Linked DNA regions of Aridibaculum aurantiacum. Each later gene encodes a partner of the first gene's protein in a complex. Links are inferred from orthologs where the notes say so. Each region holds a gene or a part of one and is shown in the gene's direction. Other genes may lie near its edges.

Evidence for each region. The genes of interacting proteins can lie anywhere in the genome.
Region 2: the proteins of mnmG (region 1) and mnmE are in contact, whole or in part, in a solved structure (PDB 9HIP), measured with the Escherichia coli proteins. The link is inferred for Aridibaculum aurantiacum from one-to-one orthologs.

The regions. Positions count from the first base shown.
Region 1 is NZ_JAFEWC010000004.1:188,499-192,910, forward strand. Bases 1,045-3,910 are described here. They hold mnmG (tRNA uridine-5-carboxymethylaminomethyl(34) synthesis enzyme MnmG), read left to right. Parts: upstream 1,045-1,476; coding sequence 1,477-3,345; downstream 3,346-3,910. Other genes in these bases: J4N22_RS19175 (CAP domain-containing protein), read left to right, coding at 1,045-1,392. Outside these bases: J4N22_RS19165 (FeoA family protein), read right to left, coding at 1-208; rRNA maturation RNase YbeY, read left to right, coding at 282-716; more of J4N22_RS19175, read left to right, coding at 730-1,044; J4N22_RS19190 (PKD domain-containing protein), read right to left, coding at 3,920-4,412. UniProt on the Escherichia coli protein: NAD-binding protein involved in the addition of a carboxymethylaminomethyl (cmnm) group at the wobble position (U34) of certain tRNAs, forming tRNA-cmnm(5)s(2)U34.
Region 2 is NZ_JAFEWC010000003.1:161,386-165,747, forward strand. Bases 641-3,456 are described here. They hold mnmE (tRNA uridine-5-carboxymethylaminomethyl(34) synthesis GTPase MnmE), read left to right. Parts: upstream 641-1,265; coding sequence 1,266-2,648; downstream 2,649-3,456. Other genes in these bases: J4N22_RS14535 (energy transducer TonB), read left to right, coding at 641-1,181; moaA (GTP 3',8-cyclase MoaA), read left to right, coding at 2,754-3,456. Also shown: J4N22_RS14530 (ExbD/TolR family protein), read left to right, coding at 1-279; more of J4N22_RS14535, read left to right, coding at 333-640; more of moaA, read left to right, coding at 3,457-3,734; J4N22_RS14550 (molybdopterin molybdotransferase MoeA), read left to right, coding at 3,752-4,362. UniProt on the Escherichia coli protein: Exhibits a very high intrinsic GTPase hydrolysis rate. Involved in the addition of a carboxymethylaminomethyl (cmnm) group at the wobble position (U34) of certain tRNAs, forming tRNA-cmnm(5)s(2)U34.

The DNA.
Region 1 (4,412 bases):
TTTTCTCAGCTTCGCTTATGCGTAAGCTCAGGTTATATCCTGCTACGGTTATAGATATAGGATCTCCTAATGGAGCTTTCTGCTCAACCTTTATCTTTTCCCCCGGCACACATCCCATCTCCATTAGCTTTATAAAAATATCATCCTTCTCAAATGAATGTATAATTACTGTCTTTCCTATTTCTACCTCTGATAGTTTCCTCATCATTCTATAGTTGTTGTCAAATGTATAGGGTCTGATCTTCTTTTTGTTACGAAATTTGGAACAGCAAAAACTAAATATGTCTATACGCTTCTCTTATGCCGATGTTTCTACTATTCCTTTGAAGAACAAAAAGGTGGTTAAACTATTCATCCAGGAGCTTTTTCAACTGGAGAACAAACCTCTTTCACAACTTAACTATGTATTCTGCAGCGACGAATACCTTCTGCAGATCAATAAAGACCATCTTCAGCACGATTATTATACTGATATCATCACTTTCGATCTTACTGACCCATCTTCAGAAGGTACTATTGGGGAGATATACATTAGCGTGGATCGGGTAAAGGATAATGCTAATGATCATAAGGTTACCTCAACTAATGAACTGTTACGGGTAATCTTCCATGGTGCCTTGCACCTGTGCGGCTATGGAGACAAAACGAATCGTGAAATAACAATTATGAGGGAAAAAGAGGATCATTATTTACGTTTATTTGAGAAACGTTTATAACCTGATGTTCCACGTGAAACCCCTGTTTTTCCTGTTATTACTGGCTCCTGTTCTTTCTTTTGGTCAACATTTTAGTACAAGCACCATTGAAGTTCGTGCTATGCCTAATATGCCAGCAAGAGATTTGGGTATTGAAGCCTTTTTGTACTCTTTTCCTGAAACCAAATCCATGCCTGCTGATGTTAGGGAGTGGTTTTATTGGACCAATTTCAGCAGGAGCAAGCCTCGAGTGTTCTGGGACAGTGTAGTGGCACCTATTCTTTCTACTCATCCAAACCTCAGAACCTCCTATGCAGCTAGTTTAAAGAAGGATCTTTATGCTACCGGTCCCTTAGAGATGCTGAAACCTAATGCTATTCTTTCTTCTCTTGCCCAAGCACATGCTAATGAGCTAAAGAAGCGGAATGCCCCTCCTTCTCATACTTCTCCTTCTGGTGCTACCTTCCAGGATAGGATGGTAAAAGGAGGAATAGAGAAATGTGCAGGCGAAAACATCAGTTTTGGCCCTTCTAATACCATCTTAGCCCTTGTTTTTCTATACATAGATGAAGGAATACCAGATTTGGGGCACAGGAAATCCCTGCTTAATAGTTCATACAAGGAAATGGGCGTAGGAATTTCAGCCTATAACAACGGTAGTTTTATGGTAATTCAAGACTTTTCATGTTTACAGTAGCTTTTGCTGCTGTTCCACGTGAAACAATTCATTTAAAAGATAAACCTCCTCATAGGTTTATCTTTGTTTTTTTAATAGAGAATGATGTTTAAAGAATATGATGTAATAGTGGTTGGTGCTGGTCATGCTGGTTGTGAAGCAGCAGCAGCGGCCGCCAACTTGGGTAGTAAGGTGTTGTTGGTTACAATGAATATGCAAACCATTGCCCAAATGAGCTGTAACCCGGCAATGGGTGGTATAGCTAAAGGTCAGATTGTAAGAGAAATTGATGCTTTAGGTGGTTACAGTGGTATAGTTACAGATGCCAGCCTCATTCAGTTCAGGATGTTGAACAGGAGTAAAGGTCCTGCAATGTGGAGCCCTAGGGCACAAAGTGATAGGATGCTGTTCGCCCAGAAGTGGCGTGAAATGCTTGAAAATACTCCAAACGTTGACTTTTACCAGGATAATGTAGTGTCTATCATCGTAGAAGGAGAAAGGGCTTGTGGGGTAGTGACTGGTTTAGGTCATTCTATTCGTTCAAAATCTGTGGTTGTAACCAGTGGAACCTTCCTGAATGGCGTTATCCATATAGGAGAAAAACGTTTTGGTGGTGGTAGAATGGCAGAAAAAGCCTCTACAGGCATTACTGAACAGCTGGTTGAACTAGGTTTTGAGAGCGATAGGCTGAAAACAGGTACGCCTCCACGTATAGATGGAAGAAGCCTTGACTACAGCAAAATGGAAGAGCAGAAGGGCGATGATGAGGTTGTAGGCTTCTCTTTTATGGATGTTCCTAAGATCAAACCTGAACAACAAAGAAGCTGCTGGATAACCTATACATCTCCTGAAGTACATGAAATGCTGAAGACAGGCTTTGACCGGTCACCAATGTATGCAGGAAGAATAGAAGGAGTAGGTCCACGCTATTGCCCTAGTATTGAGGATAAGATCAACAGGTTTGCAGAGAGGGAGCGCCACCAGCTGTTTGTAGAGCCAGAAGGCTTCAATACAGTGGAGATCTATGTAAATGGTTTTTCTACCTCGTTGCCTGAAGATGTTCAATACGCAGCTTTACGTATGGTTCCTGGTTTTGGAAATGTAAGGATGTTCCGTCCAGGATATGCTATTGAATATGATTATTTTCCACCTACACAGTTGAAGTATTCCTTAGAAACCAAAAAGATCTCACACCTATTCTTTGCCGGGCAGATCAACGGTACCACAGGGTATGAAGAAGCTGCATGCCAGGGATTGATGGCTGGAATAAATGCGCATCAAAAGGCAGCGGAACTGGAACCATTCATCTTAAAAAGAAGTGAAGCATATATAGGTGTATTAATTGACGACCTCATTAGTAAAGGAACTGACGAACCTTACAGGATGTTCACCAGCCGTGCTGAATACCGTACGCTGCTGCGACAGGACAATGCAGATCTTCGTCTTACTGAACTTAGCTACAGGCTTGGACTTGCTACGCAGGAAAGAATGGAGAAGGTTCGGGATAAGCAGCATAAAGTAGAAGCGCTAAAGCTGCTGGTAAAAGATTATTCAGTAGAACCAGAAGAAATAAATCATTACCTGAAAAAGGTTGGCTCTGCACCAATCAACCAAAAGCAGAAGCTGAACCAGTTGATGCTAAGACCGTCTATAGATATGGCCGGGCTTATTTCTGCATCTCCAAAGCTGCAGGAGTTGCTCAAAGATTTTCCTGCTGAAGTGGTAGAACAAGTAGAGATACAGGTAAAGTATGATGTGTATATCAATAAAGAAAAAGAACTGGTGGCGCGGATGAGCCAGATGGAAGAACTTGAAATTCCTGAAGCTTTTAATTATGATAGAGTAATGTCTTTATCGAACGAGGCGCGGCAGAAATTTCTGAAAGTTCGTCCACGCACACTAGGACAGGCCAGTAGAATTAGTGGTGTTAATCCTAGTGATGTTCAAATACTTATGGTATATATGGGTCGATAATCTTTTTCTTCATCAGGGAGAAAAGCTGCAAAGAAATCTTGTTATTTCTTCTATTCCTTTTTGGAAATCTGGAGCAGAAGGTGTTATATTTGCAGCCCCTAAGGGGAGAAGGTGCGGTAGCTCAGTCGGTAGAGCAAAGGACTGAAAATCCTTGTGTCGCCGGTTCGATCCCGGCCCACACCACAACCTAAAAGCTCAGAATGTAAGCGTAAAGCAACTTCTGGGCTTTTTTGTTTTTCCTAAGTTCTTCGCTCTCCAACCTTTCTTCTTATGAGACGCTGCTTAACTAGCTTTCGGCATGCAAACAATTTAATATATTAATAAAAAATATAATTTAATTAACTCAATGATCTTAACAAGCACCCGAAGATGTACACTTCCATATATCATAGTCTGGCGTTCTTATTGTGAACTGATTAAATTAAAGGAAGATAAACGTCAGCTTGTGTGGTACCACTTTTATCTAGGTGCACAAGTATGTAGGACTTAATAAGTACGTTACGCTATGTACTTCTAACCAATTCATTTAATTGTCTACAAAAAAATCATTATGCTGTGATGAATGGAGCTCGTATCAGTCCCACATTATCATCACATCATAAGCAGCACCGTTCGAACGACAATCTGAACTTGGAGCAGCATGTATGATCAAAACATCATTTTTTATTTCGTACCATTCCCACGATGCCGGACCCGTATGTATCTCGTACCAGCCAGTAGGTGGCACATAAACAGGCATAGGTCCACCTCCGGAATACTTTGACAGAAACACTTTAATACCAGTGGTGGACGGTATTGCAGACGATAAGTTGGGAATACGCATCGTGCAGGAATCATCCCACCCCAAGCCAATATATTTTTTCATTTTGGACGAGTCCGGCAGGACTGTCACTTTCATCGTATCCCAGGAAACAGCATTATCATTGTCAGTTACTGTTAATTCAAATTGATAAACACCCTCCTTGAGATTGGAGACAAAGGCCTCATAAACCTTCAATCCCCCAATTGTAACCGTAGTACTCATGTTTGGAGAATTTGGACCTGTTAGGTTCCGCCATTGGTAAGAG
Region 2 (4,362 bases), on another replicon or contig:
ACAGGTGTCTTTTATTATGAAGGTCAATTGGATCCTACCGGTTCAAACTTCAAGTCGAGCACTATGAAGCAGATCCGCGATGTGATCATTGAAAAGAAAAGAAGAACGCCTGCTGACGACCTGGTAATAGTTATCAAACCTGGACCAGAGTCTACGTATAAAGATGTAGTAGATATTCTTGATGAGATGACGATTAATGACATTAAGCGTTACGCCTTAGTGGAAATTTCTCCTGTTGAAGCACAGTTAGTTAGTTTAACTGAAGGAGCAGGCGGATAATTTTTGTTATGGATTTCTACACCACATGCATCTAACATTTAAAGACATCAAAAATGGATATTAATCAACTTCGAACTGCCGACATCCTCGACATCGTTTTTGAGGGTAGGAACAAGGACTACGGAGCTTACCAGCTGCGTAAGACTTACTCCCGCAGGCTTAGTATTGCCTTGGGTGTAATGCTCCTGGCAGCTTTACTTCTTATTCTAACCACTTTGTTCGCAGGTGGTCCGGAAGATGAGGGTAAGCAAATAATTGTACAGGACGTGCAATTAGAGGATATTAAAAAGCAGGAAGAGAAGAAGCCTGAGCCGCCACCACCTCCTCCGCCGCCTCCTGCTCCAGAGCCACCAAAAGTGGAGATCACCAAATTCACTCCTCCGCAAATTGTGAAGGATGAGCAGGTGAAGCCTGAAGAGCAGATTAAAGAGATAGAAAAGATGGAGGACACTAAGATCGGTACCATCAACCAGGAAGGTAAGAAAGACGAAGGTTTTGTTGCCCCTCCGGTAGAAGAAAAAGGTACTGGTGTAGTAGAAGCTCCTAAAAAGGTAGAAGAAGACTACGACAAGGTTTTCACCAAAGTGGAAAAAGAAGCAAAATTCCCTGGTGGACCTGAAGCCTGGAGAAGGTTCCTTGAAAGAAACCTGAACGCTAACGTAGCAGCTGATGATGGCGCTCCTGCAGGAAATTACACTGTACGAGTTCAATTCATCGTGGACAAAGAAGGTAGCATCAGTAACGTGCAAGCGATTGATGTTCCAAAAGCTTGTCCTAGTTGCGGACCAGAAGCAGTAAAGGTTATCAAAAGAGGTCCTAAATGGGATCCAGCTGTACAAAATGGTCGTAACGTAATTTACCAGGCTATACAGCACATCACATTCCAGGTGGTAGACCAATAATAATCACATTGGCTTTTTTATTAAGATCCTCCAATCCGGGGGATCTTTTTTTTGTACCTAACTTGCAGCCTCTAATAAATAACTATGTTAGGTAAGCTGGCAGGATGGGATGATACGATTGTTGCTTTAGCTACACCACCAGGTGTAGGCGCCATTGGCGTTGTAAGGCTAAGTGGAAATGATGCCATCCATATCACCAATCAATTATTTCCTTCTAAAAATCTTTTAGATCAGCCATCGCATACACTGCATGTGGGACTTCTAAAGAAGGATGGTATAGCCATAGACCAGGTAGTTATTTCACTTTATAAAGCGCCAGCTTCTTATACTGGTGAGAACGTAGTAGAGATTTCATCTCACGGTTCGCCTTATGTGTTGGAAAAGATCATACAAGCGCTTACTGCAGGAGGGGCTCGACTGGCAAAAGCAGGAGAGTTCACTCAACGTGCTTTTCTAAATGGAAAACTAGATCTTACCCAGGCTGAGGCTGTTGCTGATCTAATTTCCAGCAATACCGAAGCGAGCCGCAAACATGCGCTTCAGAATATCCGTGGCGGATTTTCTTCTGTTCTAAAACAACTGCGTGATCAGCTTCTTTCCTTCTCAGCACTTATCGAATTGGAATTGGATTTCAGCCAGGAAGATGTAGAATTTGCTGATCGTACCCAGCTATACCAACTTATCGAAACTGCAGGTATCACAACTACCCAGTTATTATCATCCTTTGCTTTGGGTAATGTTATCAAAAATGGTGTGCAGGTAGCCATTATTGGAAAACCAAATGCCGGCAAGTCTACTTTGCTGAATACTTTGCTGAATGAGAACCGTGCAATTGTAAGTGAAATTGCAGGTACCACCCGCGATACCATTGAGGAGATCCTGAATATCGACGGTATTCTGTTCAGGCTGATTGATACGGCAGGTATCAGGCAGCATACGCACGATGTTATAGAAAGCATCGGTGTTGAAAAAAGCCTGGAGAAAATGAAGCAGGCCGACGTGGTCCTGTATCTTTTTGATGTAACAGAAATGACTACAGCTGAACTACTGGTGCTGGTAAACGAAATGAACCAGCAGCAAATAAAATTCATACTTGTAGGAAATAAAGCAGATAAAGCAACTGATGAAGAGTTGGCTGAAAAATATTCAGAGATCCCGGTGTTGTTTATATCTGCAGCCAACAAACGCAACATAGAAACCTTAAAGCAACGGCTGGTTGACCAGGTGATATCTGAAAATTTACAACAAGAAAATACGATCATCTCCAATGCGCGACACTACGAAGCGCTTCGACTGGTTGATCAATCTTTACAAGAAATAAAAGAAGGACTTGATAACGGTATACCGGGTGACCTGGTAGCATTGGATATTCGTCGCTGCCTGCATTACCTGGGCGAGATCACCGGTGAGATAACCAACGAAGACCAGCTCGATTATATCTTCAGCAAGTTTTGTATCGGAAAGTAACTTGAAGTGGAAACCCTATAGTTTTTGAACCCATAGCGTAAGAAAAATATGTTCCTATAAAACTTGTGAAACTGCTTAGATTTATACTTACAACTTCACAACAATATGCTGGTCGACAGCTTCAATAGGATACATAATTATTTACGCATTTCTATTACAGACAACTGCAACCTGCGTTGCTTCTATTGCATGCCTGACGAAGATCATGCTGTAACCGCATCAACAAACCTGATGCAGGTGGAAGAGATAGACCAGATAGCAAAAACATTTGTGTCGCTGGGTGTAACTAAAATCAGGCTGACAGGTGGTGAACCATTGGTGCGTAAAGATGCAGCCAAAATCATTGAGCAGCTTTCAAGGTATCCTGTTGAGCTTACTTTAACCACCAACGGAACGCGGCTTCATGAATTTATTCCTGTCCTAAAGAATGCCGGTGTCCGATCTGTGAATGTTAGTTTAGATACCCTTGATAAAGACAAGTTCCAGGTGATGACAAAGAGGGACGCGTATCAAAGGGTACTGAGCAACATCCGGCAACTATCGAAGGAGAACATTCATGTAAAGGTGAATGTGGTGATGATGAAAGGCGTGAATGATGATGAGATCAATGCTTTTGTTGCCATGACCAAAGCGCTTCCTGTTCATATCCGATTCATAGAGTTTATGCCTTTTTCCGGCAATCATTGGGAGAGCCAGAAGGTATTTGGATGGAAACAGATCTTGGAGGTAGTTGGCGAGGAGTACGATTATATTAAGTTGAAGGATGATATCCATGATACGACGAAAAAGTATATAGTTCCGGATCATGTAGGTACGTTCGCCGTTATCAGCACCATCACTTCTCCTTTCTGCGGCAATTGCAACAGGATGCGTATTACTGCCGATGGCAAAATGAAGAATTGCCTGTTCTCACAAAAGGAGACAGACCTTCTTTCAGCATTGCGAAGAGGTGAAGATATCGTTCCGCTCATCAGGCATTCTATTGGAAGTAAGGCTGCCGAAAGAGGTGGCCAATTTACTGGCAACATAGAAGAATTGGATACTGCTTCTTTGAAGAACAGGAGCATGATAACCATAGGCGGTTAGTGATAAAGAACAAGTAAATGATCTCCGTACAAGAAGCAAAAGACCTTATTCGCCTGCATAGCAAACAACTTCCAGCCCAGGTTTTATCGTTGAAAGATGCAACAGGCTTAGCGCTGGCAGAAGATATATATGCTCCGCAAGACTTTCCTCCTTTTATGCAATCGTCAATGGACGGTTATGCATTCAAATTCTATGATTGGAAAGGAGAACCATTAGCTATAGTAGGCGAGGTGCAGGCAGGTTCAGCAAAAGAAATAGCGACAAGTAATAAACAAGCAGTAAGAATATTTACAGGTGCTCCCGTTCCCGCAGGACTAGATACGGTAGTGATGCAGGAGAAGGCCGTGGTAGAGAATAGGCAACTACACGTACTGGATGATGCTTTGGTAAAAGGCAGCAATGTGCGGCAAATTGGTTCTGAAATACCAAGAAGAGCATTGGCTTTAGAAATGGGAACTACATTAACTGCGGGGGCTATTGGTTTCATAGCAGGCTTAGGTATTTCCGAAGTAATAGCAGTTGCCAAACCATCAGTTGCCATTATTGTTACTGGCAAAGAACTTCAAAAGCCGGGTGAGCAACTACAGTATGGGCAGGTTTATGAATCCAATTCTTATGCACTTACTGC